4 regions of the Embleya sp. NPDC008237 genome follow, and region 1 is predicted to be linked to each of the others. Evidence: riboswitches for the same ligand, from Rfam matches in the RefSeq annotation. Region 1 holds a riboswitch; each other region holds the start of a gene.
The links. Region 1 has a riboswitch for cobalamin ahead of ACFZBU_RS09860 (ABC transporter substrate-binding protein). Riboswitches for the same ligand answer to the same signal wherever they lie in the genome.
Positions count from the first base shown of each region.

Region 2: linked by a shared signal. The riboswitch ahead of ACFZBU_RS05600 (ribonucleoside-diphosphate reductase subunit alpha) and the one ahead of ACFZBU_RS09860 (ABC transporter substrate-binding protein) in region 1 are both predicted to bind cobalamin.
Region 3: linked by a shared signal. The riboswitch ahead of metE (5-methyltetrahydropteroyltriglutamate--homocysteine S-methyltransferase) and the one ahead of ACFZBU_RS09860 (ABC transporter substrate-binding protein) in region 1 are both predicted to bind cobalamin.
Region 4: linked by a shared signal. The riboswitch ahead of ACFZBU_RS12855 (CoA-acylating methylmalonate-semialdehyde dehydrogenase) and the one ahead of ACFZBU_RS09860 (ABC transporter substrate-binding protein) in region 1 are both predicted to bind cobalamin.

Region 1 covers NZ_JBIBGL010000003.1:670,243-677,809, forward strand. Annotated here, with positions in the region: gene ACFZBU_RS09830 (Gfo/Idh/MocA family oxidoreductase) at 1-262, opposite strand, end outside; tRNA gene ACFZBU_RS09835 (tRNA-Arg) at 424-496, shown strand; gene galK (galactokinase) at 1,290-2,402, opposite strand; gene galE (UDP-glucose 4-epimerase GalE) at 2,396-3,361, opposite strand; gene galT (galactose-1-phosphate uridylyltransferase) at 3,367-4,509, opposite strand; gene ACFZBU_RS09855 (DeoR/GlpR family DNA-binding transcription regulator) at 4,658-5,461, shown strand; cobalamin riboswitch at 5,657-5,894, shown strand; gene ACFZBU_RS09860 (ABC transporter substrate-binding protein) at 6,129-7,115, shown strand; gene ACFZBU_RS09865 (FecCD family ABC transporter permease) at 7,112-7,567, shown strand, end outside.
Region 2 covers NZ_JBIBGL010000002.1:550,552-558,118, forward strand. Annotated here, with positions in the region: gene ACFZBU_RS05585 (NAD(P)-dependent alcohol dehydrogenase) at 1-483, opposite strand, end outside; gene ACFZBU_RS05590 (helix-turn-helix domain-containing protein) at 617-1,426, shown strand; gene ACFZBU_RS05595 (ribonucleotide-diphosphate reductase subunit beta) at 1,545-2,522, opposite strand; gene ACFZBU_RS05600 (ribonucleoside-diphosphate reductase subunit alpha) at 2,540-4,858, opposite strand; cobalamin riboswitch at 4,935-5,182, opposite strand; gene ACFZBU_RS05605 (hypothetical protein) at 5,541-5,729, opposite strand; gene mug (G/U mismatch-specific DNA glycosylase) at 5,914-6,609, opposite strand; gene ACFZBU_RS05615 (GNAT family N-acetyltransferase) at 6,606-7,430, opposite strand.
Region 3 covers NZ_JBIBGL010000040.1:5,686-13,252, forward strand. Annotated here, with positions in the region: gene ACFZBU_RS47415 (BtrH N-terminal domain-containing protein) at 1-457, opposite strand, end outside; cobalamin riboswitch at 871-1,037, shown strand; gene metE (5-methyltetrahydropteroyltriglutamate--homocysteine S-methyltransferase) at 1,212-3,536, shown strand; gene menC (o-succinylbenzoate synthase) at 3,690-4,799, opposite strand; gene ACFZBU_RS47430 (GNAT family N-acetyltransferase) at 4,824-5,585, opposite strand; gene ACFZBU_RS47435 (ABC transporter permease) at 6,857-7,567, shown strand, end outside.
Region 4 covers NZ_JBIBGL010000004.1:545,304-552,870, forward strand. Annotated here, with positions in the region: gene ACFZBU_RS12840 (epoxide hydrolase family protein) at 1-1,024, shown strand, start outside; gene ACFZBU_RS12845 (class I SAM-dependent methyltransferase) at 1,146-1,820, opposite strand; gene ACFZBU_RS12850 (pyridoxamine 5'-phosphate oxidase family protein) at 2,870-3,343, shown strand; cobalamin riboswitch at 3,413-3,583, shown strand; gene ACFZBU_RS12855 (CoA-acylating methylmalonate-semialdehyde dehydrogenase) at 3,781-5,280, shown strand; gene ACFZBU_RS12860 (acyl-CoA dehydrogenase family protein) at 5,285-6,427, shown strand; gene ACFZBU_RS12865 (enoyl-CoA hydratase/isomerase family protein) at 6,424-7,503, shown strand; gene mmsB (3-hydroxyisobutyrate dehydrogenase) at 7,500-7,567, shown strand, end outside.

The DNA of each region.
Region 1 (7,567 bases):
ACGCACGGGTCGCCAGCGGGACATGGAAGCGGTTCGGCACGGTGATCACCACGAGGTCGAAGTCACCCGCGCGAGCGAACATCTCGTCGGTCGTCCCGATCACCTCGGCCTGCGGATGCCGCTTGCGCACCTGCGCCCCGCGCTCCGGATTCCCGGTCACCACGGCAACCAGCTCCAGCCCCTCCACGGCCTCGATGACCGGCGCGTGGAAGGCCGAGCCCCCCACGCCATAGCCGACAAGTACAGTCCTTGTGGGACCCACTGCGCCTCCCTCAGCCCGTTTCGGCCCTTCTCTGATCACATTCTGGCCGCCAACTGCGTCTGATCAGGTAACGGTGACCACCGGAACGCCGGTGAGGCATGCACACGGCCCTATTCTGTTGTGCCGCGACCGGATCCGGTGCAAGATCCTGATTCGCCCACGCCCTCGTAGCTCAGTGGACAGAGCAGGTGCCTTCTAAGCACTTGGTCGCAGGTTCGAGTCCTGCCGGGGGCACCGCCACGCCGCCGTCCGCCGCCCGCACCCCCGGGCGGCGTCCGCGCAGGTCAGAGCAGGTGCGCACGCGCATGCCCGGCGGCCGTACCGGTAGGCCGTCGGGTGCTCGCGGAACGGCCGGCACCCGACCGTGACCGAGCTTGCGCAAGCGGTGACGGGGTGCCTCCTCACGGCCGCCCGGATCCGCGATGTGCCCCCTTCGTGCCGTTTGCGCAAGGCGGTGTGCCGGCCGGAAACATACGGGTCCCGCAGTGCGGAAAGCCGGGCTCGGAAGCATGGAGGACCGGGTTCGGAAGGGCGTTGCTCGGGCGGTCGCGCGGCACGGGCGGGGCCGGGGCGGGACGGTCGTGGAGTTCGGCGGTGATCTCCTCGGGGCGGTGGTCTCCTCGGTGGTGCCCGGTTCGTGGCTGTCGGCGGTCATCGGATGCGCCGGGGCCGGAGCAGCGTCTCGGCGAGTGTGGCCGCCTCGGCGTCGGTCAGGTGGGCAATCGGGTACACCCGGTACCAAGGCGCCGAGGCCGATGTTGGGGATTTGCGACCGGCCGTCGTCGCGGATACCGGTGGACATCACACGGCGGCAGGTGCCCGGAACAGGGCCGGCCTCAGGCCGACTGCCTGGAGCCGGCGGCGGAGGGAACGCGAGGGGGCGCGCGTGAGGTCGCGGGGAACCTCCGCGTCGCCGTCGGCTTCCGGTCCCCGATGGCGGATCGGGCGGCCGGGCGACCGCGATGGTCGTTCGGCCGCCCGAGGGTGGTGGACCCCGGGTCCGATGTGGAGCCGGGCCCGGGGTCGGTCAGGATTCGCGGCGTGCGCCCGCCGACGGCACCGCCTGGAAGAACCGCGGTGCGGTGAAGCCGCGGGCCGCGAAGGCCTTTTCGACCGCCTCCTCGACCGCCGCGCAGCGGTCCGCGTCGACCAGCGCGATGGCCGAGCCGCCGAAGCCGCCGCCGACCAGCCGGGCGCCCAGCGCGCCGGTCGCCAGCGCGGTGTCCACGGCGGTGTCCAGTTCGGCGCAGGAGATCGTGTAGTCGTCCCGCATCGACGCGTGCGACGCGGTCAACTCGGGCCCGATCGCCCGGACATCGCCGGCCTCCAGCGCCTCGACCACACGCAGCACCCGCGCGTTCTCGGTGAGCACGTGCCGCACCCGACGGCGCAACGGCCCGTCCGGCAGCGCCGCGAGGGCCGCGTCCGGATCGGCCACCTCGCGCAGCGACGGCACCCCGAGCAGTCGCGCCGCCTCCTCGCAGGAGGTCCGGCGCTCCGCGTACCCGCCGTCCACGAGCGCGTGCCGGGCCCGGGTGTCGATCACCAGCAGCCGCAACCCCGCGCTCGCACAGTCGAACGGGACGTGTCTGCCGGTCAGATCGCGGCAGTCGAGGAAGAACGCATGGCCCGCGACGCAGCCGAGCGAGGCCATCTGGTCCAGCATGCCGACCGGGACGCCCACGAAGTCGGTCTCCACGCGCTGCGCGACCCGGGCCGACTCGACGCGATCCAGGCCCAGTTCGTACAGGTCGTCGAGCGCCAGCACGACCGCGCAGGACAGTGCCGCCGACGAGGACAGCCCCGCTCCCACCGGCACGTCGCTGTCGATCCTGATGTCGGCTCCGCCGACCTCGTGCCCCGCCGCGCGCAGCGCCCACACCACGCCCGCCGGGTACGCGGCCCATCCGTCCAGTGCGCCGGGCGCCAGGTCGGCGATCGCCAGGTCGACCGATTCGCTCCCGGCGTGCCCGGATGCCAGCCGCAGCCGGCCGTCCGTACGCCGTCCGACGGCGGCACGCGCGGTGTGCGGGATCGCGATCGGCAGTACGAACCCGTTGTTGTAGTCGGTGTGTTCGCCGATCACGTTGACCCGGCCCGGCGCCGCCCAGACGCCTTCGACGCGGAACTCGCTCACCACGCCGCCTCGCCGTCCCGCAGGAACGTCCACGCGTCCGCCACGATGTCCTCCAGCGAGGTCCGGGTCGGCCGCCAGCCCAGCACGTCGCGCGCCCGGTCGGCGGCGGCCACCAGCACCGGCGGATCGCCCGCCCGGCGCGGCGCCTCGTGCGCCGGTACCGCGCAGCCGGTCACCGTGCGGACCGCGTCCACCACGTCCCGGACCGAGAAGCCGGTCCCGTTGCCGAGGTTGCAGATCAGGTGCCCGGTCGCGGCGCCGCCCTCGCCGGTCGCGGCGAGCGCGAGCAGGTGCGCGTCGGCCAGGTCGGCGACGTGGATGTAGTCGCGCACGCACGTCCCGTCCGGCGTCGGGTAGTCGGTGCCGTACAGCGCGACCGAGCCGCGGGTGCCGTTGGGCACCTGGAGGGCCAGCGGGATCAGGTGGGTCTCGGTCGCATGCCGCTCGCCGTACCGGCCGTACGCGCCCGCGACGTTGAAGTAGCGCAGACTCACCGCCCGCAGGCCGTACGCGGCGCAGTACGAGGTGATCAGGTGATCGACCGTCAGCTTCGAGGCGCCGTACGGGTTCGTCGGCGCGCACGGCGCGTCCTCGGTGATCGGTGAGACCTCGGGGGCACCGTAGACGGCCGCGGTGGAGGAGAACACGAAGCGGGTGATGCCGTGCGTACGCAGCGCGTCCAGCAGCGCGAGCGAGCCGCCCACGTTGTTGTGCCAGTACCCGGCCGGCCCGGTGACGGACTCGCCGACCAGGGAGGACGCGGCGAAGTGCAGGACCGCGTCGAACGACGGGTCCAGGTGCCGGGCGGCGTCCTGGACCCGGCCCTCGACGAACACCGCCTTGTCCGGGACCGCGTCGCGATGCCCGGTGGACAGGTCGTCGAGCACCACCACGTCGTGGCCGGCCGCGACCAGGTGGGCGGCGACGACGCTGCCCACGTAGCCCGCTCCGCCGGTGACCATGAGCCTCATTCGCCGACCTCCCGCAGTCGTGCCGCCGCGGTCTCCGGCGGAACGTCGCTGATGAACACACCCATCCCCGATTCGCTCCCGGCAAGGTACTTCAGCTTGCCCGGTGCCCGTCGAATCGAGAAAAGTTCCAGGTGGAGCGCGAAGTCGACCCGGCCCGAGCGGACCGGCGCCTGCTGCCAGGCGGCGATGTACGGCGCGGGCTCGCCGTCGAAGAGGCGGTCGAAGCGGCCGAGCAGATCCAGGTACATCGGGCCGAACTCGGCGCGCGCGGCCTCCTCCAGCGCGAGCAGGTCCGGCACCCGGCGGTTCGGGTACAGGTGCACCTCGTACGGCCAGCGCGCGGCGGCGGGCACGAACGCGGTCCAGTGCTCGCCCTCGGCCACGATCCGCGATCCGTCGGCCCGCTCCGCGGCGAGCACGTCCTCGAACAGGTTGCGACCGGTGCGGTGCCGGTGCGCGGCCGTGCTCGCGATCATCGTGGCCGTGCGCGGGGTGACGAACGGGTAGGCGTAGATCTGCCCGTGCGAGTGCGGCAGCGTGACGCCGATCTCCCGGCCGCGGTTCTCGAAGCAGTACACCTGCTCGACGCCGGGCAGCGCGGACAATTCGGCGGTGCGGTCGGTCCACGCGTCCAGTACCAGGCGCACCCGCTCGGGGGTGAGGTCCTTGAAGGACGCGTCGTGCTCGGGGGTGAAGCACATCACCTCGCACCGTCCGCCGGACGGCCGGCTCGGGAACGGGTCGTGGTCCCAGCCGGGCTCGGGCCGCCCGGCCGCAGCGCCGCCGGCAACGGGTGTCGAAGGGTCCTGGCCTGCCCGGCCGGAGGTCGAGGACCCGGACATCGACGGGAAGCGGTTCTCGAAGACGACGACCTCGTAGTCGGCCTCGGCGACCTCGGTGGCCCGCTCGGGCGTGGACGGGCACAGCGGGCACGCGTCGGCGGCGGGCAGGTGGGTCCTGGTCTGCCGGTGCGAAGCGACCACGACCCACTCGTCGAGCAGTCGGTCGTAGCGCATCTCGGAGCCACTGACCACGGGGGCGAGATCACGCGGATCGACGGCGGTGCGGACCGCGTCGTCCCGCGTGTCGTAGTAGACGATCTCGCGACCGTCGGCCATGACGGCCTGCGTCTTCTTCATGTATTCAATCTTGCGAAGCTTTCCAAAACTTGTCAATCAGAAAGTCGTAGCGCCCAGGACGCTTGCCATTTCTGCCGTCCCGGACGCCATCCGCCCGGGACCACCTGCGGTTTGACAAGTTTCGGAAGGTGTCCGCAAGATGGCGGCCATGCCTGACGACGACACCGACGGTCTGCCCGCCGAGGGCCGCCGCGCCCGGATGGCCGCGACGATCGCGGATCGAGGCTTCGCCAAGGTCACCGACCTGGCCGAGGCGTTCGGCATCTCGCGCGTGACGGTCCGGGCCGACCTGGAGGTGCTGGAGCGCCAGGGCCGGCTGCGCCGAGTCCGCGGCGGCGCCATGTTCACCGGTCGCGATCCCCGGGTCGAGCCGTCCTTCGAGGAGGCGCTGACCTCGGCATCACCCGCGAAGACGCTGATCGGGCAGGCTGCCGCGGCGCTGGTGTCGCCGTCCGAGAGCGTGGTCCTGGACGTGGGTACGACCACCACGTTCGTGGCCCGGGCCCTGGTGGACCGCGACGACCTGCGCGACCTCGTGGTGTTCACCAACGGGCTGACCATCGCCCTGGAGCTGGAGCGGGCCATCCCCCGGTTCTCGGTCGTGGTCACCGGCGGCACCCTGCGGCCGTTGCAGCATTCCCTGATCAATCCGCTCGGCGACCACATCCTGGAGCGCATCCACGCCGACACGGTCTTCCTCGGCTGCAACGGCGTGCACCCCACGGGCGGCATCACCAACGTGAACCTGCCCGAGGCCGAGGCCAAGCGGGCGATGTTGCGGGCGGCCGGGCGTCGGGTCGTGGTCGCCGACGGGTCGAAGCTGGGTCGGGTCGAACTCGCCGAGGTATGCCCGCTGGCGGACATCGACCTGCTGATCACCAGCGGACCGGCCGACCCGGACACGCTCGACGCGCTGCGCGACGTGGGGCTGGAGATCCTGGTCGCCGAGTAGCGGCCGAAGCGACGGGCGGCGCCACGGGCTCCGGGCCACTCGGTCGGGGCGACCTCGCCCGGGCCGACCTCGCGCGGATCGGCCCGCCCCGAACCGCCTCGCCCGCCGATCCGGATCGGGCCGATCCAAGCCCCGGTGCCCCTGCTTGCGGCGACCCGCGCGGCCCCCTCGGTCGGCCGCCGAATCGACCATGGTTAGGCTGCCCTTGCGAACGGTTCACCCGGCTTCGACCGATTCCGGGTGTCGCAAGAGGGAATCCGGTGCGAATCCGGAACTGCCCCGCAGCGGTAAGTGGGAACGAAAGTCGCCATCACGCACTGGGCCCGGTGATACGGGATCCGGGAAGCGGCGACCGGTAGGAAATCCGGCCACACCCGTGGCGATCGGAACCCGCCCACGAGTCCGAAGACCTGCCGTCGCCCGCGTTCGCCTCGCGCACGCGGACTTCCGGGACCTCGCGGGCGGGTCCGTCGGACGACGGCGCCGCACGGTGTCCGCCGCCGCGCTCCCTCCCGAGTTCCCCGACGAGGACTCGCAAGGGAGAGCTTCGACGATGCCGACACGAATGTGGACACGGACGCCGATACCGGGGCGGACACGGACGCCGATTCCGAGGCGGACACCTGGGCGGATACGGACGCCGATGCCTGGGCGGATACCGACCCCGATGCCCCGCACCCGCACGTGGGCCGCCGCGGTTGCCGCGCTCGCGCTGTTCGCGACCGCGTGCGGCGGTGCGGTGCAGGACAAGAAGCCGAGCGCGCCCGCGCCCGTCGCCTACAAGCCGTACACCGACGCCGACAACTGCGGCGTCACCACGACCTACGACCGGCCGCCGCAACGCGCCGCCACGCTGACCTCGAACGCCACCGAGCTGATGCTCGAACTGGGGCTGGCCGACCGAATGGTGGGCACCGCGTACCTCAAGGGCCGCACCATCGGCGACAGGTACAAGGAGGCGTACGCGCGCATCCCGGTGCTCGCCGACGCGCAGCCCTCACTGGAGAAACTGCTCGAAGCCACGCCGGACTTCGTCTACTCGGGCTACCCCGACGGCTTCTCGGAGTCGTCCGGCCACACCCGCGCCCGGCTCGGCGAGCTGAACGTCAGGACCCACCTCAACCCCGAGGGCTGCGCCAAGGCGCCGGTCACCTTCGACCGGCTCTACGACGAACTCCGCTCCATCGGCGGCATCTTCGGCGTCCCCGAGCGTGCCGAACACTCGGTCGCCGAACTGCGCCGACGGCTGGACGCGGTCACCGCGCGGCTCGCGGGCACGACACCGGTCAAGGTGTTCGTGTACAACTCGGGCGCCGACGCCGCGCAGACCACGGGCGGCAACTCGATGCTCGACGAGATCATCACCCGCGCCGGCGGCACCAACGTGTTCGCCGATCTGAACGAGCGCTGGACCAAGGTCTCCTGGGAACAGGTGGCCGAACGCAAGCCGGACGTGGTGCTGATCTACGACTACGTGACGCCGTCGGTGGAAGCCAAGATCAGCACACTCAGGGCCGTTCCCGTACTCGCCGACGTACCCGCACTGCGCGCGAACGCCTTCCCGGTGGTCTCGCTGTCCGTCGCCCAGCCCGGACCGCGCTCCGTGGACGCGGTCGAGGAACTCGCGAAGCAGCTGCACCCCGACCGGTCATGACGATCGATCGGGACCCGACGGCGGTACGGGTCGCCATCCTGCGCGGCGGCCCGCCGGCGGTGCCGGGCCCGGGCCGCCCGGTCGACGTGCCGGGCGGCCGGGTACGGCTCCCGCTGGTGGTCGGTGCCCTGCTCGTGGCGCTGTTCGCGGCGGCGACGGCCGGGCTGCTGGTGGGATCGGTGCCCGTGCCGTGGTCGGAGACGTGGCGCATCCTCGCGCATCGGATCGGCGGCGACGCGTGGGTGCAACCGTCCTGGAGCCGCGCCCACGACCTGATCATCGCCGACACCCGACTGCCCAGGGTGCTGCTCGCGGCGGTCGTCGGCGCGACGCTGGCCGTGGTGGGCATGGTGATCCAGGCGATCGTGCGCAACCCGCTGGCCGGGCCGGACGTGCTCGGCGTCTCCGCCGGCGCGGCCGGCGGCGCGGTCCTGGTGATGCGCTGGGGCGTG
Region 2 (7,567 bases), on a different contig from region 1:
CTCGCCGGGCAGCAGCGGCCGACTCCCGGTCAGCGCGTTCCACGCCGTCACCGCGGTCAGCGGGAAGGCGGCGGCCTCCTCGAAGGACAGGTGTTCGGGGACGGGTACGAGCGCCTGCTCGCCGACCACCGCGAACTCGGTCAGCATCCCGTCCCGCGAACTGCCCAACTGCGCGGCGTAGTCGAGCGCGAACGGCCCGTCGATCCAGTCCGGGAACACGGTCGCGGCCACCCGGTCGCCGAGCCGGACCCGGGTGACGCCCGCGCCGATCGCGACCACCTCGCCGACCCCGGCGCAGCCCGGGATCGTGTCGGGCAGCACCGGCAGCGGGTAATCGCCGTCCAGGACCAGCAATTCGCGCAGGCTGAGCGAGGTCGCCCGAACCCGGACGAGTACCCGACCGGGACCCGGCTCCGGTTGTTCGTGTTCGCGGATCGTGATGCCCTCGATGCCGGCGCCGGGCCGCAGGTGGTAGCTCTTCACCGGGTTTCCTTCCTCGACCGATCGGCCCACCCCGTTCGGCGGGCCATGGCAACGATCATGTGACCGGCGTCGGAGCCGGACAATTCCCCCGAGGGAATTGCCGGGGATACCCTCGGCTGCCTAGAACTGCCTCATGAGCACGACGACGACCCGGCTCCACGGCCCGGATTTCCCCGCCGAGTTGCGGCGCTGGCGCACCGCCCGGCGACTGAGCCAACTCGAACTGGCCGCCCGCGCGGAGACCTCCCAACGGCATCTCAGCTTCATCGAGAGCGGCCGATCGCGCCCCGGCCGAACCATGATCATCCGACTCGCCGAGTCGCTCGGCCTGTCCCTGCGCGAGCGCAACGCGCTGCTGCACACCGCCGGATACGCGCCGGTCTTCCCCGAATCGGACCTGGACGCGCCGATGTTGCGCCCGGTCCACGACGCGCTGCGTGCGGTGCTCGAAGGCCACCTGCCCTACCCGGCGATGGTGCTGCGCCCGTACGGGCGGATCGTCGCCGCGAACGCGGCGATCGACGTGCTGACCGAAGGAGCGTCCGCGGAGCTGCTCCGCGCCCCGATGAACATGCTGCGGCTGATGCTGCATCCCGAGGGCATGGCACCGCGCGTGCGGAACCTGAACGCGTGGGGCCACCACGTACTGGAGAACATGCGCGCCCAGGCGCTGCGCAGCCCGGACCCGCTGCTGGACGCCTTCATCGAGGAACTGCGCGGCTACGTCCCGGATGCCGAACTGGGCCCCGACCACCTGGGCTTCGCGGTTCCGCTCCGCCTTCGCGACCCCGACGGCCCGGGCGAACTGCGCCTGCTGACCACGCTGACCTCCTTCGCCACGGCCACCGATGTCACCCTCGCCGAACTGCACCTGGAGGCATTCCTCCCCGCCGACGAGGCCACGGCCGCGGCATTGCGCCGCCGGGCGGCCGAACGCTCGTGAGCGAAGCCCGTTCCCCCTACCGCCGGCGCGTCGGCCGCACGGCGGGAGAACGCGAAACCGCCGTGCCGTCCCGGAAGGGGGACGGCACGGCGGCCTCGTCGAGCACGACGCCTCGGGCTCAGAAGTCCTCGTCGAAGGACACCGAGCCGGTGACCGCGACCTGGTAGGCGGAGACCCGCCGCTCGAAGAAGTTCGAGAGTTCCTGTACGTCCTGGAGCTCCATGAATCCGAACGGGTTCGCCGAGCCGTAGACCGGGGCCATGCCCAGCTGGGCCAGCCGGCGGTCGGCCACGTGCTCCAGGTAGGAGCGCATGTCCGTGACCGTCATCCCGGACACGCCGCCCTGGAGCAGGTCCTCGGCGAACGCCGTCTCCGCCTCGACCGCCTCGGCCAGCATGCGCCGGACGTCCTCGGCGAGTTCGTCGTCGAACAGGTCGGGCTCCTCGGCCCGCACCGTCTCCACCACGGCGAAGGCGAAGTCCATGTGTGCCGACTCGTCGCGGAAGACCCAGTTGGTCCCCGAGGCGAGCCCGTTGAGCAGGCCGCGCGAGCGCAGGAAGTACACGTAGGCGAAGGCGCCGTAGAAGAACAGGCCCTCGATGCACGCCGCGAAGCAGATCAGGTTGAGCAGGAACTGCCGCCGGTCCTCCCGCGATTCGAGCCGGTCCAGGCCCATCGCCGAGTCGATCCAGCGGAAGCAGAACTCCGCCTTGCGCCGGATCGACGGGATGTGCTCGACCGCGGCGAACGCCTGCTCGCGCTCCTCGTGGTCGGGCATGTAGGTGTCGAGCAGGGTCAGGTAGAACTGCACATGGACGGCCTCTTCGAAGAGTTGCCGCGACAGGTACAACCGGCCCTCGGGCGAGTTGATGTGCCGGTACAGGTTCAGCACCAGGTTGTTCGCCACGATCGTGTCACCGGTCGCGAAGAACGCGACCAGGCGCTGCACGAGGTGCCGCTCCGCCGGGCTGAGCTTGTCCAGGTCGGCCAGGTCGCTGTGCAGGTCGACCTCTTCGACCGTCCACGTGTTGCGGATCGCCGCGCGGTACTTCTCGTAGAAGTCCGGATACCGCATCGGGCGCAGCGTGAGGTTCATTCCGGGATCGAGCAGGCTCACGTGCACGCCTCACAGGCTTCGGGGTTCTCCAGCGAGCACGCGATGACCTCCAGGTCGGAGATCTCCTCGACCGGCGCGGCCGAGGCCTGCGCCGGCACGGTCGCCTGCTGGATCCGCGTCGCGGGGCGCGAGCGCAGGTAGTACGTGGTCTTGAGACCGGTGGACCACGCGTAGCGGTACATCGAGGACAGCTTGCCGATGGTCGGGTCGGCCATGAACAGGTTCAGCGACTGCGACTGGTCGATGTACGGCGAGCGGGCCGCCGCCAGGTCGATCAGCGCGCGCTGCGGCAGCTCCCACGCGGTGCGGTACAACTCGCGCACGTCCTCGGGGAGTTCGGCGATGCCCTGGACCGAGCCCTCGGCGCGCTTGATCCGGTCGCGGACCTCGGGGGTCCACAGGCCGCGGGCCTTGAGCTCGCGCACCAGGTACGCGTTGATCTGGAGGAACTCGCCGGACAACGTCTCGCGCTTGAACAGGTTCGACACCTGCGGCTCGATGCACTCGTAGGCGCCCGCGATCGAGGCGATGGTCGCGGTCGGTGCGATCGCCACGAGCAGCGAGTTGCGCAGGCCGTGTTCGGCGACCCGGTCGCGCAGCGCATCCCAACGCTTGGTTTGGGTCGGCTGGACGCCCTCCCACAGGTCGGGCTGGAGCCGACCGCGCGCGGCGTGCGTCTGGGCGTAGGCGGGGTGCGGGCCATGTACCTCGGCGAGCGCCGAGGAGGTCTCCAACGCGGTGAGGTAGATCTCCTCGGAGATCAGCGTGGACAGTTCGCGTGCCTCGACCGAGTCGAACGGCATGCCGAGCGTGAAGAACACGTCCTGCAGGCCCATCAGACCCAGGCCCACCGGGCGCCAGCGCGGGTTGGACGCGGCGGCCTGGTCGGTCGGGTAGTAGTTGATGTCGATGACCCGGTCCAGGAAGACCACAGCGGTGCGAACCGTCGCGCGCAGCTTGTCCCAGTCCATGCCCTCGCCGGCGACCACGTGCGCGCCGAGGTTGACCGAGCCGAGGTTGCACACGGCCGTCTCGCCGTCGCTGGTGACCTCCAGGATCTCGGTGCACAGGTTGGACAGGTGCACCACGTTGCCCGGCTCCGCGGCCTGGTTGCAGGTGCGGTTGGCCGCGTCCTTGAAGGTCATCCAGCCGTTGCCGGTCTGCGCGAGCGTGCGCATCATCCGGGCGTACAGGTCGCGCGCGGGCATCTGCCGGACGAACCGGCCGTCCCGCTCGGCGGCTTCGTAGACCCGGTCGAACTCGGCGCCCCACAGATCGGGCAGTTCGGGCAGCTCGTTCGGGTCGAACAGCGACCAGACGCCGTCCTCCTGGACCCGGCGCATGAACAGGTCCGGCACCCAGTTGGCCAGGTTGAGGTTGTGCGCGCGGCGCGCGTCCTCACCGGTGTTCTCGCGCAGTTCGAGGAACTCCAGGATGTCCGGGTGCCACGTCTCCAGGTACACGCAGGCCGCGCCCTTGCGCCGGCCGCCCTGGTTGACCGCGGCCACCGACGAGTCGAGCGTCTTGAGCCACGGCACGATGCCGTTGGAGTGCCCGTTGGTGCCGCGGATCAGCGAGCCGCGCGAACGCACCCGCGACCATGCCACGCCGATGCCGCCGGCGAACTTCGACAGCCGGGCGATCCGCCCGTACATGTCGTAGATCGACTCCAGCTCGTCCTTGGGCGAGTCGAGCAGGTAGCACGAGGACATCTGGGTGTGCACCGTGCCGGAGTTGAACAGCGTCGGTGAGCTGGGCAGGTAGGCGAGCGAGGACATCAGCCGGTAGAAACCGATCGCCTCGCCGGGCTCCCGGGCCAGGCCGCACGCCACCCGCAGCAGGAAGTGCTGCGGCGTCTCGACCACCTTGCGCGAGACCGGGTGGCGCAGCAGGTAGCGGTCGTACACGGTGCGCAGGCCGAAGTACTCGAACCTGCGGTCGCCTTCGGCGTCCACGGCGGCGTCCAGCTCGGCGGCGTGCTTCGCGACGAACGCCGCGGTCTCCGCGCCGATGACGCCCTCCCGGCGACCGAGCGCGATGCCGGCGCTGAACGAGGTGACGCCGGCCGCCAGGGCCTCTTCCGCGATCCGGCCGGCGAGCAGGCGCGCGGCGAGCCGCGAGTAGGCGGGCTCCTCGGCGATCAGCTCGGCCGCGGTGCGCACCGCCAGGTCCGCGGCGGCGCCCTTGTCCGCGCCCTCGTTCAGGCCCGCGACGACCCGGCGGACGACCCGATCCGGATCGACCTCCGGCAGATCGCGCGCCTGGGTGCGCACCAGGGTTGCCAGTTGGTCCTCGGGGCTTTCGTCGATCCGCATCCGGGTCGCGCCCACGCTGTCCACAACGGTCACGTGCTCTCTCCTCGCGAGCTCGTACGTACAGGTGACCCCGCGCCCGAAGGCACGGGCAGCCGGCAGGTATTCGGACTCGCGGGCATGCCGGGGCACCGCCGGGCACGGCGTGCTCGGCGGGCCGCGGAGTACCTAGTGGTCGTCGCTTCCCGAATGTCTCTCGACGTTCGGCGCTCCATGACGACGTTCGTTCCCGCTCACCGCTGCGGGGCAGTTCCGGCTTCACACCGGATTCCCTCTCGCGTCGCCCTTCCCCTGAGGGAACGGCGAACCAGCTGCGTCGCAGAGCATATATGTAGTGGCGGGGTGGTCGTTGCACCCCCAGGTGTTGTGTCGTGTCGCGGTTCTCGGCGTACCACGGATCGCCACCGGCGGGCCCGCCACCGGCGGTGCGGCCCCCGGGGCACCGGGTGCGGCGGTGCCCTGCGGGCGGTGTGGGACCGGCTCCCGCCGGATGCCCGGCACGACGGTACTCGCGTGCACCGCGTCGAGCGGTCGCGCGACACGCCGGCGGCGCGGTGTCGTGGGGCCTGCCGCATCCGCCGCGAGGGCGGCGGCCGGGGCGACCCGAGAACGGGTCTCCGCGCCGCGCCCGGCGGGCGGCGGAGGCGGTCGGGCGGTCCGCCGCGGGCGCGGGCGGTGCGCGGGCTCAGGGACGGCCGGTCCGCGGCCCGGAGTACGGCGGGCGGGCGTGTCGGGCCGGGCGGTCGTGCGGTCGGTCCACCGCTCCCGGCACCTCCCGACCCGAGTCGCGCCACTCCGCGACCAACGCCTCGTAGACGGGGGTCTCGATCGTCTCGGTGGGCCACGGCCCGAACGGGGCCCGCAGGATCTTCATGCCGACCCAACCGCGCGAGGGGGCGTGAAGTAACCACCAACCGGGTGATGCCACTCGGTCGGTTGACGTATCGACTCGGATACAGGTAGCCGAAACGGTCCCGACTCGCCCGGGAACCCGGGCTCCGGGCATCGGGCATCGGCGGACGGCGTGCCGTCGCGCGGGACCACCGGCCCCGGCCGCCTCATGCCGGCGGCGCGGCGCCCCGCCCCTCGGGACCCGCCGGGGCTTCCGGAGCCGCTCGGCGCTCGGCGGCCCCGTCCGCGCCCGAGGAGTCCGGATCGCTCGCCGCCCGGAGTTCGGCGAACGCCTCGCCCAGCGCCGCCGCCGTCCAGTGCGCGTTCAGGCCGCTCGGGTTCGGCAGCACCCAGATCCCGGTGTCGCCGATCGTCTCGTGCTGCCGGCCGACCACCGCCTTCGGCCGGCCGAAGCCGGTCCGGTACGCGCCGATGCCCAACACCGCCAGCCAGGCCGGTCGGTACCGGTGCACCCTGGCCGTGAGCGCCGCGCCGCCCGCGATGTACTCGTCCTTGGTCAACTCGTCCGCGCGGGCGGTGGTGCGGGCCACCACGTTGGTGATGCCGAGACCGAGCGCGAGCAGCTCGTCCTGCTCGGTCGGAGCGAGCAGGCGAGGTGTGAACCCGGACGCGTACAGCGCGGGCCAGAACCGGTTCCCCGGACGGGCGAAGTGCCGACCGGTGGCGCCGGACCACAGGCCCGGGTTGATCCCGCAGAACAACACTCGAAGGTCGGGCCCGATCACGTCCGGGATGCTGCGCCCGTGTGCCGCGGCCAGCTCGGCGGCGGTGGGGTTGCGGCCCGGCGGGATGGGCAACACGAGCGCTTTCGCGGGGCCCGGCTCGGGCTCTTTCGCGCTCATGGTGCCTCCGCGATCAGCGCCGTGCCCACCGATCGGAAGCCGAGCCGGCCGTACATGCGCGCCACGTCCTCGTCGCCCGCCGACAGGAACACCGTGTCGTTCCCGCCGTCGAGCGCATGCCCGGCCAGCTCCCAGGTCACCGCCGCCGCGAGGCCGCCGCGTCGGGCCGCGGGGAGCGTGGCCACACCGACGATCTCCGCCGTGTCGTACAGGTGCTGGTAGCTGCCCACGCACAGGGGCCCGGCCGGGCTGTACGCGGCGAACATCACCGTCTCGCCGGAGCGCAGCCGCTCGTTGAGGTAGGACAGCAGATTCGGGTCCTGGCCCAGGGCGGTGGTGTCCCGCTCGGTGGGGCCGTCGGTTCCGGACGCGGTGCCCGGGTTGGCGAACCCGACCGTCGCGACGCTGTGCACGATCGCCAAATCGGTGGCGTCCGCCCGGACCCGACGCACCGTCACCAGATCCGGCAGGTCCGGGCGTTCGCTGGGTCGCTCGGTGGGATCGAGCACCATCAGCGGGTGCTCGTGCACGTGCAACTCGGCTTCGATCGCCGCTGCCCGCAGCGCCGGGGTGGTCTCGTCGACCCATTCGAACGACTCGGGCACTTTCAACTCTCTCTGCCGCGCCCGCACCGCGCGGACGTCCGCGGCGGTGGGCTCGACGGAGCTGCCGAGCGTGGGTCGTGCGTAACGGGGCCATCCCTGGCCCTCCCGGACGAACAGGGTCAACCCGCCGAACGTCTCCGTACGCGTGGCCCGGCGAGCCACCGCGTCGTAGAACGTCTCCAACTGGGCGCGCACCTCTGCGGCGGACTTCGGCATGCGGGCCAGTGTGACACGCCCGCCCGCTCCGATTCCGGGCCGGTGGGCCCGACGCGGACGGGTCGAGCACGTGGTGGTCGGCACCCTTCGGCCCGGGCCGACACGCGCTCGCGCCGGTGTCCGGGCGGCAGGTGATC
Region 3 (7,567 bases), on a different contig from region 1:
CGGTCAGGCTCGTGGCCACCGCTCCGCCCTGCTGGTCGGTGTCCACCAGGTAGGCGAAGCGGTCGTCGTAGCCGTACATGGCGACGACGTGGCCGCCGAAGTGGACCTTCGATCCGAAGTAGTCCAGATGGTAGCTGTCGAGTTGCAACCCGACCGGTCGACCGGCGTCGATGACGGCTGTCACGTTCTCCCACGCCCTGCGGGGGGAGGCGGTTTCCCGGACCTGGAGTTCGTACCCGAGTCCGGTCGCCAGGTTTTTGGTGAGGTCGAACGGCTTGACCCGTCCCCCGAGGAAGGGGAAGCCCATGCTCTTGCTGTCCCAGTAGATGAAGGACAGGCCGGAGCCGAGGCCGAAGAGCATCGGCTCGGACAGATCGAGTCCTTGGTGACGCAGCAACACCCCCAGAGTCGTCGTCTCGCAGTGCTGCGTACCTCGGGCATCGATGTCCGTCACCATGGTCACGCCGTGTTCTCCTCGCCAGGAATCGTCAGCCGGCTCATCGGTTCTTCGTGCGGTGCCGGTTTCGCCCGACGTGTCCGCGGCTCGTGGCCGGGCCCCGCGGATGAATTCGGCGCGCACACGGGGGAGATCATGCCGCGCGCGGCCCTGCGAAGCGAGCCGGCCCCGGCCGCCGCCCGCGAAGACTTCGACGTCGCCCCGCACACCGGGATCCGCACCGCGGTTCGGCCGGCGGCCGGATCGCCGGAGTGGCGGGTCACCGGGCTCCCCGAAGGCGAGGCCGCGACCCTTTCGGGCCGCCTGCCGCACGGATGCACCGCGCCGCGCGCCGTCCACTCGGTGGACTCGCGTTCCGAACCCGCCCGCGGCCGGCTAAGCTGGCGGACGCAGTCGGTTCGCCCTGCCCGCCAGGCAGACGCGTCGCAAGAGGGAACCCGGTGTGAATCCGGGACTGCCCCGCAGCGGTGAGTGGGAACGACCGCCGTCAACAGCACTGGGCCCGCGCCGGGCCCGGGAAGCGACGGCCAGTAGGAGTCCGCCTTTTCGGTGGGCACGCCCACGAGTCCGAAGACCTGCCACTGCCCGTGCGCCGCCGAAGCGCACGGTGATCTCGGTGACCTCGTGGGCGGGTCGGCGGACAACCCGGTGGGACACGTGCGCGAGTGCGCCGAAGTGGCCCCCGCGGTTTGCCATCCCTTCGCGCCTTCGATTCGTCCCGGGATCCCGGAGACAACTCGCGAAGGAGAGTTCCGTGACCACCAAGTCCGCAGCCGCGGCAGCACGCGCCACCGTGTACGGCTACCCCCGACAGGGCCCGCGCCGAGAGCTGAAGAAGGCCATCGAGGGCTACTGGGCCGGTCGGGTCACCGCCGACGCGCTCGGCGACGCCTCGGCCGAACTGCGCCACGCCAACTGGCGTCGGCTCGCCGATGCCGGGATCCACGAGGTTCCCACCGGTGACTTCTCGCTCTACGACCACGTCCTGGACACCAGCGTGATGGTCGGCGCGATCCCGGCCCGACACCGTGCCGCCGTCGAAGCCGACGCCTTGGACGGCTACTTCGCGATGGCGCGCGGCACCCGGGATGTGGCGCCGCTGGAGCTGACCAAGTGGTTCGACACCAACTACCACTACCTGGTCCCCGAACTCGGCCCCGACACCACGTTCTCCGCGAACTCCGTCAAGCAGGTCGCCGAGTTCGCGGAGGCCACCGCGCTGGGGCTGACCGCGCGCCCGGTGCTCGTGGGCCCGCTCACCTTCCTCCTGTCCGCCAAGCCCGCACCGGGCGTTGCGGCCGACTTCCGGCCGCTGACCCTGCTGGACCGCCTGTTGCCGGTGTATGCCGAGGTGCTCGCCGACCTGCGGGCCGCCGGCGCCGAGTGGGTGCAACTCGACGAGCCCGCTCTGGTCCAGGACCGCAGCTTCGCCGAACTCAACGCCACCGCACGTGCGTACCGCGACCTGGGCGGTCGCACCGACCGACCCAGGCTGCTGGTCGCCTCGTACTTCGATCGTCTCGGCGAGGCGTTGCCGATCCTGGCCAAGGCCCCGATCGAGGGCCTCGCCCTGGACTTCACCGGTGCCGCGGCCGCCAACCTGGACGCACTGGCAGCGGTCGGCGGGCTGCCCGGCAAGCGTCTGGTCGCCGGCGTCGTCGACGGCCGCAACGTGTGGATCAACGACCTCGGCAAGTCGCTGACCGTGCTCGGCACTCTGCTGGGCCTGGCCGACCGCGTCGACGTCGCAGCCTCCTGCTCGCTGCTGCACGTACCCCTGGACGCCGACGTCGAGCACGACATCGACCCGCAGATCGCCCGCTGGCTCGCCTTCGCCCGACAAAAGACCGCGGAGGTCGTCACTCTGGCTCGCGGCCTCGGGCAGGGCACGGACACCATCGCGGCCCACCTCGCCGCCAACCGGGCCGACCTGGCCGCACGCAACGCCTCCGCCCTCACCCACGACCCCGCCGTGCGCGCCCGGGTCGCCGCGGTCACCGAGGCGGACGGCCGCCGCGACCAGCCCTACCCCGAACGAGCCGCCGCCCAACGCACCCGCCTGGGCCTGCCGTTGCTGCCCACGACCACGATCGGCTCCTTCCCGCAGACCGCCGAACTGCGCACCGCCCGCGCCGACCTGCGCGCCGGACGCATCGACGACGCGGCCTACGAGGAACGCATCGAAAACGAGATCCGCGAGGTCGTCTCCTTCCAGGAGAAGGCCGGGATCGACGTCCTGGTGCACGGCGAACCCGAACGCAACGACATGGTCCAGTACTTCGCCGAACAGCTCACCGGCTACGTGGCCACCCGACACGGCTGGGTCCAGTCGTACGGCACCCGCTACGTGCGCCCGCCGATCCTCGCCGGCGACGTCTCCCGCCCCGAGCCGATGACCGTGCGCTGGACCTCGTTCGCCCGGTCGCTGACCGACCGACCGGTCAAGGGCATGCTCACCGGCCCCGTCACCATGCTCGCGTGGTCCTTCGTCCGCGACGACCAGCCGCTCGGCGTCACCGCCCGGCAGGTCGCACTCGCGCTGCGGGACGAGGTCCGCGATGTGGAGGCCGCCGGGAGTTCGGTCATCCAGGTGGACGAGCCCGCGCTCCGCGAGACCCTGCCGCTGCGCGCGACCGACCACCCGCGGTATCTGGCCTGGGCCACCGAGGCCTTCCGCCTGACCACCTCGGGCGTACGCGCGGCCACCCAGATCCATACCCACATGTGCTACGCCGAGTTCGGCGACATCGTGCGGGCGATCGACGACCTCGACGCCGATGTGATCAGCCTGGAGGCGGCCCGCTCGCACATGCGGGTCGCCACCGAACTCGCCGCCCACGGCTACCCGCGCGAGGCCGGACCCGGCGTGTACGACATCCACTCCCCGCGCATCCCCGGTACGGACGAGGTGGTGGGCCTGCTGCGCGAGGCGCTGGCCGCGATCCCCGCCGAGCGCCTGTGGGTCAACCCCGACTGCGGCCTCAAGACCCGCGACTGGCCCGAGGTCCGCGCCTCGCTGGAGAACCTGGTCGCGGCGGCCCGTGAGGTGCGCACGACCCTCCCCGGTCCGCTCTCCTGACCTGGGCCGTGTCCGGCGGACACGGCCCAGGGGTCGCCGGGGCGAGACCTTGCGGTCCCGGCCCGGCGGCCCCTCCGCGACCTGCTTCCTGTGGACCTCGCGTTTCACTCGGCTACGAGCCGACCCGCGGCCTCCGGGTCCGAACGCGCGCGGTCACATCGCGATCCATTCGCTCGACGTGGTCACCTCGTCGAGGACGTCGGCAAGGGGCTCGACGCCCAGGCCGGGGCCGGTGGGGACGTCGAGGTGCCCGTCGGAGAGGACGAAGGGCTTCGTGAGGTCGGTGGCGAAGTATCGGCTGGAGCCGGAGGTGTCGCCCGGGAGGGTGAAGCCGGGCAGGGCGGCCAGCGCCACGTTGGCGGCGCGACCGATGCCGGTCTCCAACATCCCGCCGCACCAGACGGGGATACCGTGGGCGCGCGCGAGGTCGTGAATGCGGCGGGCTTCGAGATAGCCGCCGACGCGGCCCGGTTTGATGTTGACGACGGAACAGGCGCCGAGGGATATGGCCGCCGCGGCGTCGGCGGCGGACCTGATGGATTCGTCCAGGCAGATCGGGGTGCGCAGCAGCTTGGCCAGTGCGGCGTGCTGGACCATGTCGTCGTTGGCCAAGGGCTGTTCGATCAGTTGCAGCCCGAAGTCGTCGAGCCCGGCGAGGTGTTGCGCATCCGACAGCGTGTAGGCGGCGTTGGCGTCGACCTGCAGGAGCAGATCGTCACCGAAACGTTCGCGCACGGCACGTACCGGGCCGAGATCCCAGCCGGGCTCGATCTTCAGCTTGATCCGGACGTAGCCCTCGGCGATGTACCCCTCCACGGCGTCGAGGAGTTCGGGCACGGAGTCCATGATCCCGACCGAGACACCGCACGGGACCCGCTCCCGAACGGCACCCAGGTAGGAGCCGAAGGATTCACCGGCACTGCGGAGCCCGGCGTCCAACACCGCCGTCTCCAGCGCGGACTTCGCCATCCGGTGGCCGGTGAAGGGCTTCAGGACACGTGCCACCGCGTGCACGTCCAGACCGTCCCTCGGCAAGGCGGGAATGAGGAACCTGCGCAGGACGTGCCGGGCACTGTCGACGTACTCGGAGGAATAGCGCGGCTCGGACATGGCCCCGCACTCGGCCCAGCCCTCGTGGTCGGCGGTGACGACGCGGACCAGCAGCACATCGCGGCTGGTCTCCACACCGAAGGAGGTACGGAACGGCGCGACGAGCGGCATCGCGATCCGACGCAGCTCGATGCCGGAAATCTTGGTCTTCACGACTGGTGGCTCCTCTGCGGGCGGTCAGGCATGGGTTGTGGTGCGTTGGACCACGTATCGGCGGCGTTCGTGGAAGCCGATGACACGGGCACCTTCGGCGAGCAGGCCGCCCAGGGTTTCTCGTACGGCCAGCCGCCAGGCGCGGGCGGCGCCGGGATCCGTGAGGCGCAGAGCCTCGATGTCGTCGGGGAGGTCGACGAGTACGGTCTCGGCGTCGGTCGCGGCGGTCTCCGGGCGGCCGTCGTGATTGCGGAGGCCGTGCACGGCGCCGGCGGGCAGTTCGACCACCTCGGGCGGGGAGGGGGCGGTGAGGTCCCAGGCGACCAGGACCCGGTCGGACTCGTCGCCGCCGTTGATGGCGTCGTCCATCAGGCCGTAGAAGGACGCCAGGTACGCTTCCGGCCGAGCGCCCAGCTTGGTCAGATTGAAGTAGGCGTTGCGACGGACGAGCGGGTCGTAGGTCCAGGTGATGCGGCTGAGTCGATGGGCGAGCGCCCACTGCCGCTGGTGCATCTTGAGGGCGAGGCCCACGCCGCGCCCCACCACGGCGCCGGTGATGTGGGAGTGCAGGCTGATGCCTACGGGTTCGCCGAAGAAGGCGACCGACGCCCCCACCAGACGGCCGTCCTCGTATGCTCCGGCCACGTAGTTGCCGGAGTGGGAGAGCGCCCGCATGACCTCGGCGGAGATGGGTGTCCTGCCGGATCGGGACCCCCAGATGTCGGCATAGAGGAGGCTGACGGCATCGAAGTCCTCCATCATGTGCAGTTCTCGGATTACGGACACTTCCTTACGGTTCGTCTTCAAGGCTTCTCCGGATGCCGAGGGCTCCGAGGCGAAGGTGGCGGGGCACCGGCGCACGTCGTCCTCGATGAGCGGGCGGGAGCACGTGGGCCGGAAGCGGACCCGCGTGCACAAGGATTCGGGTGTATTCGTGCCTGCGTGCACTTCCTCGGCGAGGCGTCGGTGGCGCATGACGACGACGGCGTCGCACGCCTCTTCCACGACGCGAGGTTGGGCGACGTGAACGACATGGTCGGGAACTCGGTGCGCGGGTGACGGCGATGCGCCGACGCCGGACGCCGGGGGCATCCGGAAGCGGCGTGCTCGCGTGAGCCGGGGTGGACAGGTCTCCGGACGGCACCACTGCGAGTGTGTGTGTCCCCGCCTTCGTGCGGCTTTGTTTCACGGTACGAGGATGTGCGCGCCCCTTTGGACGGCGGAACAAGCAGGCGGGCTTCCCGACGGCGGGAACCGCTGCGATCGCGATTCGGCGAGCACGGAGTACGTCGGGACGACGGTGGCCGCGTGCTGCCGCTTCCAATGATCCCGACCACTTCGAGGACCGGTCCGAGATCGGGCCCCGGTGCCGCGCATCCGCACCTCTATAGCCAGTCTCACAAAGCATCCGGGGAATCTCTGGACGGGTATCGCATGTACCCGGCCGGCCCGGAAGCGACGCTGTCCGCATGCACAATCCAGCAAGCGTGCGGCCGGCACCGCCGGTAACCGCACCCACCACGGCCCGGGCCGGCGCGACCGGAATCACCCCGCGCACCACCGCCCCCGCCGGCATCCATCCCGCATTCCCCGGCCCGCGACCTGCGACTCGGACAGGGTTGTCTCCCGCGCCGTCGCGAGGCCTGACGGAGTCCTTAGCGGCCGTCGTCTGAATCCCGGTTTCGGTACCGGCCATCTCACGAAGGTGGCGGTACGTGTCCGCCTCGGGCGGATCATCGCCCTCTCCGGGCCCTGCATCGTCGGCGACAGGAAGGTGCGCGCAGGTGTAGGCGCCGACCAGCCGGCCGGCGGTCTGGATAACCGAACTCCCTTTTCCAGCAGGGTCGTTCGGCGCACCATGCATATCCATGCGGGCGGCCGGAGCTCCGGCACCCGCTTGATCGGAACGTCTCCGACTCCTCGGCCCGGCAGCGTGGCGCCGAGATGTCGGGGAGTTCCACAGCAGGGGCGTCCGCCCTTGTGGCCGACCAAGTGATGACGCCGCCACGGCGGCAAGTACCGTCCGGCCGGCGCCGGTTGAGAGGAGTCCCTGTCAGATGACGGCACCATTGCACGAGCCGATCGCGGAACCGGCCCCGAGCGCGGCCGAGGAAGCGGCGGCAGTCCGGGGCAACGCCGAGCCCGTACAGGGCCGTTCGTTGGGGCGGATCGCCTGGGAACGGCTCAAGCGGGACAGGCCGGCGCTGACGGGTGGCACCGTCATAGTCGCGCTCGTCGTGATCGCGCTGCTCGCGCCCGTGATCTCGAACCTCGTCGGACAGGATCCGGACGTCTACCACGAGGACACGATCGACCCGCTGTTCGGCACCCCCAGGGGGGCGCTGGGCGGCATCAGCGGCGACCACCTGCTGGGTGTCGAGCCGGTCAACGGCCGGGACATCTTCGCCCGGATCCTCTACGGTTCGCGGATCTCGCTGCTCGTCGGTTTTCTGTCCGCCCTGGTGGCGGTCGTCCTGGGTACGATCCTCGGCATTTTGGCCGGCTTCTTCGGCGGCTGGGTGGACGCCGCGATCAGCCGCGTCATGGACGGCCTGCTCGCCTTTCCGCAACTGCTGTTCATCATCGCGCTGGTCTCGGTCATGCCGAGCGAGATGCTGGGCATGACCGGGTCGAGTGTCCGCGTCTTCGTGATGATCCTGGTCATCGGCTTCTTCGGCTGGCCCTACATCGGACGCGTGGTTCGCGGCCAGACGCTGTCGCTGCGTGAACGTGAATACGTCGAGGCCGCCCGCTCGTTGGGCGCCGGA
Region 4 (7,567 bases), on a different contig from region 1:
TGAGCTCGTCGCCTACTGGGCGGACGGCTTCGACTGGCCCGCGCAGGAGGCGGCACTGGCCCGGCTGCCGCGCTTTCGCGTCCCGCTCGGCGGGCTCGGGATCCACTTCGTGCACGCTCGGGCCGTCGCACCGACCGGGCCCGTGCTGCCGCTGGTGCTCGGCCACGGCTGGCCGGACTCGTTCTGGCGGTACACGAAGGTCGTCCCGCTGCTCACCGATCCCGGCGCGCACGGCGCCGATCCCGCCGACGCGTTCGACGTGGTGGTGCCCGACATGCCGGGCTACGGGTATTCCGACCGCCCCACCGGCGCCCCGCTCGACTCGATCGCCGTCGCCGGCCTGTGGGCCGAACTCATGGACGTCCTGGGCTATCCGCGCTTCGGCGCGGCCGGTGGCGACATCGGCAGCCATGTCAGCCGTTACCTCGCCCTCGACCACCCCGACCGGGTCGTCGCCGTGCACCGGACCGACGGGGGCGTGCCCCTGTTCACCGGGGACCCGGCGGAACTCACGCCCGAGGAACGCGCCTGGATCGAGAGCGTCGCCGTCTGGGGCGGTGCCGAGGGCGGGTACGCCGCGATGCACCGCACCAAGCCGCAGACCGCCGCCGTCGGGCTCAACGACTCGCCCGCCGGTCTCGCCGCGTGGATCGTCGAGAAGCTCCGGGCCTGGAGCGATTGCGACGGCGTCGTGGAACGGTCGTTCACCCGGGACGAGATCCTCACGAACCTCACGCTGTACTGGTTCACCGGGACGATCGGCTCGTCGATGCGCATGTACCACGCGAACTCCGCGATCCCGCCCGCGCAGCTCGCCCGCCGGGTGGAGGTACCGTCCGGCTTCTCGCTCTTCCCCGGTGACATCGTGCGCCCGCCGCGGGCCTGGCTCGAACGTACGACGAACCTCGTGCGGGTGACCGAGCCCGCACGCGGCGGGCACTTCGCGGCGTTCGAGGAGCCCGAGTTGTACGCCGAGGAACTGCGCGCGTTCTTCCGGCCCTACCGGGCGGCGATGACGCGGTGACGCCCCGGCGGTGTGCCGGCACCGCACACCGCGCACCCGGAACGGGCATCGCGAGCGCGCCGACCCGGGATCCCTGCTCCCCCGCACCGGAGCGGCCCGCGCTGCCCACTCCCGGCGCGTGTCAGTGGAGGGCCGTGACGACCGCGCGGTCGCGGGGGCCGGACAGGGGGCCTCGGTAGTTGATCGTCGCGGTGGTCGCGTCCCGGAAGCCGGCCTCTTCGGCTTCGTCGGCCAGGGCGAGGGCGCACAACCAGGAGAAACCGGGAACGTCCGGGCCGGTCCGGGCGTCCGGGTCGACGTGGAGCGGGTCGTCGGACAGGACCAGGCTGCCGATGCCGGGCTGCGACCAGGTATGGAAACGTTCCAGGGCCGGGCCCAGACCCCGGGTGTACCGGTGCAGGTCGCCGGCCAGGCCGTCGGCGTAGACGACGGTCCAGGCGCGGGTCGGCGGCGTCCACACCAGGACGTCCGCGCAGACGGCGTCCACGCCCTTGCGGTGGGCGAGGTCGACGGCCTCGGGCAGGGCGTCCACGGCGAGCACCCGGTGGCCCGCGCGTACCAACTCGGCCTCGACCATCGCATTGCCGCAGCCCAGGCTCAGCAGCGCGGAGTCGGGGCGTCCTCGGTCCAGCAGGCGTGCCAGATGGGCGACCATCCAGGTCCGGTACTCGGGATCGCAGGTGGCCGGGGTGATCGAGTCGCCCACGGCGCGGCCGACTTCCCATGCCTGGTAGCGGCTGGGGCGGCCGTCGGGGGTCGCGGCGTAGTGGGCGCGCAGCGATTCGAGGTCGGTCATCGGTGCCTCGGATTCCTGGCAGGCGTCCGGTCGCCGCACGGCGGCCGGACGGGCGGGCGGGATCGGGCCGGCGGTGCGGTGGGGTGGGCGACCGCGGTGATTCGCTTCCGCCCCACACCTGCTCCCGTCCCGCGGATCACATCATGGGCGGCCACACCCGACGACGACGCACCGATGCCCGGTGTCGCGTGTGCATCCGTGCCCGACCGCTCGGCCCGCGACGCACGCCGCGGACGGAGTGCGGAGGCACGAACGGGGCGCGTCCTCGTGGGAACGTACGCCCTTGGACCTCACGGCGAGCCGGTCGGCGGTCCGCCGCGCGCTCCTGGTGTTCGACGTCCCCATGCAGCCGATTGGAGCGTAGGAGACCCCTCGACCACATGCAACGCACGTGCAGCAACTTGCCGATGTCAAACGCTGATCCGAGCCCGATTCCGTCGGTGGCGACGGCACCGGTCGGGCGCCCGTCCGTTCCGTCTCGGGGGCGTCCCGTCCCGGTCGTGCGCACACGAAGGGACCTTCGCCGGAACCGACCGGGCCGAACGGCTCTGCCCGACGTTGCGGACGGGGAGCAGAGTCGGGCGTGCGGGCCGGCCCAGCGGGCAGGCTCCGGTAGCCACGGGTCGAACCCGATCGACGTCGCTCCGTGCGCACCCATGATCGGCCCGGCCGCCGTACCCATCGCCCGGGAAGGCGGCCGGGCCCAGGGCCGCCCGCATCCGCGCTGCGCCGCGTTGCGTCGGTGGCGGGCCGCCCCCGTCGTTCCTGCCCCGCCCGGCGCAACTCGCCGTCGCCTGGGTGCGTTCGCAACGTGCCCGTCCCACGAGGTCGACCCGGTCCCGGCGGCAACCGGCCGTTGGGCCTGTGGGATCGGGTCGGTCGGCCCTGGTCTGGGCGTCGGGCGCGCGGAAGGCTGAGGTCAGGGTCCGGGAGAGCAGACGCGCGGTCGAGCGCGCGGGGCGTCGGGCCCGGCGTCGACACGAGGGAATCGACCGGCACGAGCCCGTCGGCCCCGTGTCGGCGCCCGCGCGGGATTCGAGGGTTGAGACATGAGCGAACACGCCGTGATGAAACGCCCCCTCGGGCGCCACGAGGCACTGGAGCTGATGGCGAGCGCGGGGGTGGGACGCGTCGTGGTGAGCGAGGGCGCTCTTCCGGCCGTGCATCTGGTGGCGTTCGCCCTCGACCGGGAGTGCGTGGTGTTTCGGGCTCCGACCGACTCGCCCCTCGCGAAGGCCGCGCTCGACACGGTGGTCGCGTTCCAGGCCGACCGCATCGACCGCGCGGCGCAAACCGGTTGGACGAGTACGGTGACGGGCCACGCCTCCCGGGTCCGCGATGCCTCCGCCGTCGCGCACCTGGATCGCCTGCTCCCCGACATCGACGGCGACGGCGCGGAAACGGTGTGGATTCGGGTCACCACGGAATTCGTCACCGGACTCGTCGCCGAACGCCGGGACCACACCGGGAGGCCCGCGGGACCCGACCTTCCCTACGCCCGGAAGCCACCGCCCGTGGCCTGACGCACCAGGCCGGTCGCGGTCGCCGGGACCGGGTCGGCTGGACTTACTAGGACGTCCGACTATATCGTCTTCAACAACAAGGTCCGCGGTGCAGGGAAGTCGGTGCGAATCCGACATGGTCCCGCCACTGTGACCGGGGAGTGCGCTGCCGCAGCACCAAGCCACTGGCGAAGGCCGGGAAGGCGGGCATCGTGCGTAGATCCGGAAGTCAGGATACCGGCCGCGGGTATATCCGTGTTGTCCACGAGGATGGAGCAAACACGCATGACACCGGTCTGCGCACCCGCCCCGGATGATCCTGCGAACGTCGAACCCACCAGGTTTTCCTGACCACTTCGACGTCGACCCGCCCGGGCAACCACGCGCACCCGCGCCGACGTTGCGTGGTCGGGTCATGCCCCGCCTCCGGATCGCACCTGACGAGAGACAGGTCGTTCATGATCCGCGAGCTTTCCCACTTCATCGGCGGCAAGCACGTCCTCGGCGCATCCGGCGCGTTCGGCGACGTGTACGACCCCAACACCGGGCGGGTACAGGCACGCGTTCCGCTCGCGGATCGCGCCGACACCCTGGCCGCGATCGACGACGCCGAGCGGGCCCAGCCGGCCTGGGCCGACTGGAACCCGCAGCGGCGCGCCCGGGTCCTGGCCCGCTTCCTGCAACTGATCGAACCCGAACGCGAGTCGCTGGCCCGCCTGTTGTCGGCCGAGCACGGCAAGACCATCGCCGACGCCCACGGCGACCTGCAACGCGGCTTGGAGGTCGTGGAGTTCGCCATCGGTATTCCGCACCTGCTCAAGGGCGAGTTCACCGACAACGCGGGCACCGGCATCGACGTGCACTCGCTGCGCCAGCCGCTCGGCGTGGTCGCCGGCATCACCCCGTTCAACTTCCCCGCGATGATCCCGCTGTGGAAGATCGCCCCGGCCATCGCATGCGGCAACGCGTTCGTGCTCAAGCCCTCGGAGCGCGACCCCTCGGTGCCGCTGCGCCTGGCCGAACTCTTCCTCGAGGCCGGACTGCCGCCGGGCGTGCTGAATGTGGTCCACGGCGGCAAGGAGAGCGTGGACACGCTCCTGGAGGACCCGCGCGTGCAGGCGCTGGGCTTCGTCGGCTCGACCGCGATCGCCGAGTACGTGTACACCTCGGCCACCGCGAACGGCAAGCGCGCCCAGTGCTTCGGCGGCGCCAAGAACCACCTGATCGTGATGCCGGACGCGGACCTCGACCAGGTCGTCGAGGCGCTGATCGGCGCCGGATACGGCTCCGCCGGCGAGCGCTGCATGGCCATCTCGGTGGCGGTCCCCGTCGGCGCCGAGACCGCAGACGCGCTGGTGGACAAGCTCGTCGCGCGCATCGCCACCCTGCGGGTGGGCCCCTCCCACGACCGGGACGCCGACTTCGGCCCGCTGGTCGGCCGGGACGCACTCGAACGGGTGCACGGCTACCTGGACATCGGCGTCGCCGAAGGCGCCGAACTGCTCGTCGACGGCCGCGACGTGCACGTCCCCGGCCACGAGGACGGCTACTTCGTCGGCGCGTCGCTGTTCGACCACGTGACGCCCTCGATGCGGGTGTACCGGGAGGAGATCTTCGGCCCGGTGTTGTCCGTGGTCCGCGCGGCCTCCTACGAGGACGCGCTGCGCCTGGCCAGCGAGCACGAGTACGGCAACGGCGTGGCGATCTTCACCCGGGACGGCGACACCGCCCGCGACTTCGGCCGCCGAGTGAACACCGGCATGGTCGGCGTCAACGTGCCCATCCCGGTGCCGGTGGCCTACCACACCTTCGGCGGCTGGAAGCGATCCGGATTCGGCGACCTGAACCAGCACGGTCCGGACTCGATCCGCTTCTACACCCGGACCAAGACCATCACCTCGCGCTGGCCGTCCACCGCGCGCGAGAGCGCGAACTTCGACATCCCCACGATGGACTGACCCGATGACCGCACTCACCGACGACCAGCTCGCGATCGTCGAGACCACCCGGGACTTCGCCCGCGAACACCTCTCCCCGCACGCGATCGAATGGGACCGCACCGGCCACTTCCCCGTCGACGTCCTGCGCAAGGGCGCCGATCTCGGCCTCGGTGGCATCACCGTCGGCGAGGATCGGGGCGGTTCGGGGCTGAACCGACTCGACTCCGCACTGATCTACGAGGCGCTGGCCGGTGGTTGCCCGACCATCGCCGCCTACTACTCCATCCACAACATGGTCGCCTCGATGATCGACCGGCACGGCACGCCGGCGCAGCGCGCACGCTGGCTTCCGGGTCTGTGCTCGATGCACGACCTGGCCAGCTACTGCCTGACCGAGCCGGGAGCCGGCTCGGACGCCGCCGCGCTGACCACCCGCGCGACCCGCGACGGCGACGACTATCTCCTGCACGGGGTCAAGCAGTTCATCTCCGGCGCCGGATCCTCCGCGGTGTACGTGGTGATGGCGCGCACCGGAGCGGACGGCGCCGACGGGATCTCCGCGTTCATCGTGGAGGACGACAGCGCCGGGCTGTCCTTCGGACCGAACGAGCGCAAGATGGGCTGGCATGCGCAGCCCACCCGCCAGGTGGTCCTGGACGGCGTGCGCGTGCCCGCGACGCACCGACTCGGCGCCGAGGGCGACGGGTTCAGGATCGCGATGGGTGCCCTCGACGGCGGCCGGATCGGCATCGCCGCGTGCTCGCTGGGCGGCGCACAGGCCGCGCTGGACGCCGCCGTGCGCCATCTCACCGACCGTGCGGCGTTCGGCTCGCGGCTCATCGACGCGCAGGCTCTGCGCTTCCAACTCGCGGACATGGCAACCGAGCTCGAAGCGGCCCGCACGCTGGTGTGGCACGCGGCCTCCTCGCTCGACGAGGGCGATCCCAGGGCGTCGCAACTGTCCGCGATGGCCAAGCGGTTCGCCACCGACACCGCCTTCTCGGTGGCCGACCGCGCGTTGCAACTGCACGGCGGGTACGGCTATCTCGCCGACTACGGCATCGAGAAGATCGTGCGCGACCTGCGGGTGCACCGCATTCTCGAAGGAACCAACGAGATCATGCGCGTGATCGTCGCGCGCGGACTGATCGGAGCGGCCCGATGACCCCCACCCCCGAGCAGGACCCGGTGCAGACCCACCGGCAGGCGGCCATGGGCCGGATCGTGCTGAACCGGCCCAGGGCGCTCAACGCGCTCACCCACGACATGGTTCGGCGGATCGACGCCGCGCTCACCGCGTGGGAACACGACGACGGCGTACGGCTGGTGGTGATCACCGGTGCGGGCGAGCGCGGCCTGTGTGCGGGCGGCGACATCCGCGCCATCCACGCCGACGCCGTCGCCGGCGGCACCGCGAGCCTGGACTTCTGGCGCGACGAGTACCGGCTCAACGCCCGCATCGCCCGCTACCCCAAGACGTACATCGCCGTCATGGACGGCATCGTGATGGGCGGCGGGGTCGGCATCTCCGCGCACGGTGCGTTGCGCATCGTCACCGAGCGCTCGACGGTCGCCATGCCGGAGACCGGAATCGGGTTCGTTCCCGACGTCGGCGGCACCCACCTGCTCGCCCGGGCTCCGGGCGAGTCGGGCACGCACCTGGCGCTGACCGGCTCCTCGATCGGCGCCGGCGACGCCATCGCCTGCGGCCTGGCCGACCACTTCGTGCCCTCGCATCGGCTCGACGCGGTGATCGAGGCGCTGGCCACGCGCGAACCGGCGGAGGTCGTCGCGCGGTTCACCGAGCCGGCCCCGGCCGGCGAACTCGCCGAGCGTCGCGCCTGGATCGACTCCTGCTACGCGTGCGACACCGTCGAGGAGATTCTCGAACGCCTCCAGGGCAGCGGGGAACCGGCGGCGAAGCAGGCCGCCGAGCAGATCCGTGCCAAGTCGCCCACCGCGCTCAAGGTGACCCTGGCGAGCCTGCGCCGGGCTCGCGAACTCGGCTCCCTGGAGGCCGTGTTGGAGCAGGAATACCGGGTGTCGAGCGCGGCGCTGAGCGCGCCCGACCTGGCCGAGGGCATCCGTGCCCAGGTGATCGACAAGGATCGTGCGCCGCGTTGGTCGCCCGCGACGCTGGAGGCCGTGGGGGCCGAGGACGTCGCCCGCTTCTTCCGGGCGCCGGCCGAGGGTGCGTCGAGCCTGGAACTCGCGTCCGCGACCTCGGAGGCCGGCCGATGACCGACACCGTCGCGTTCGTCGGGCTGGGCAACATGGGCGGCCCGATGGCCGCCAACCTGGTCGC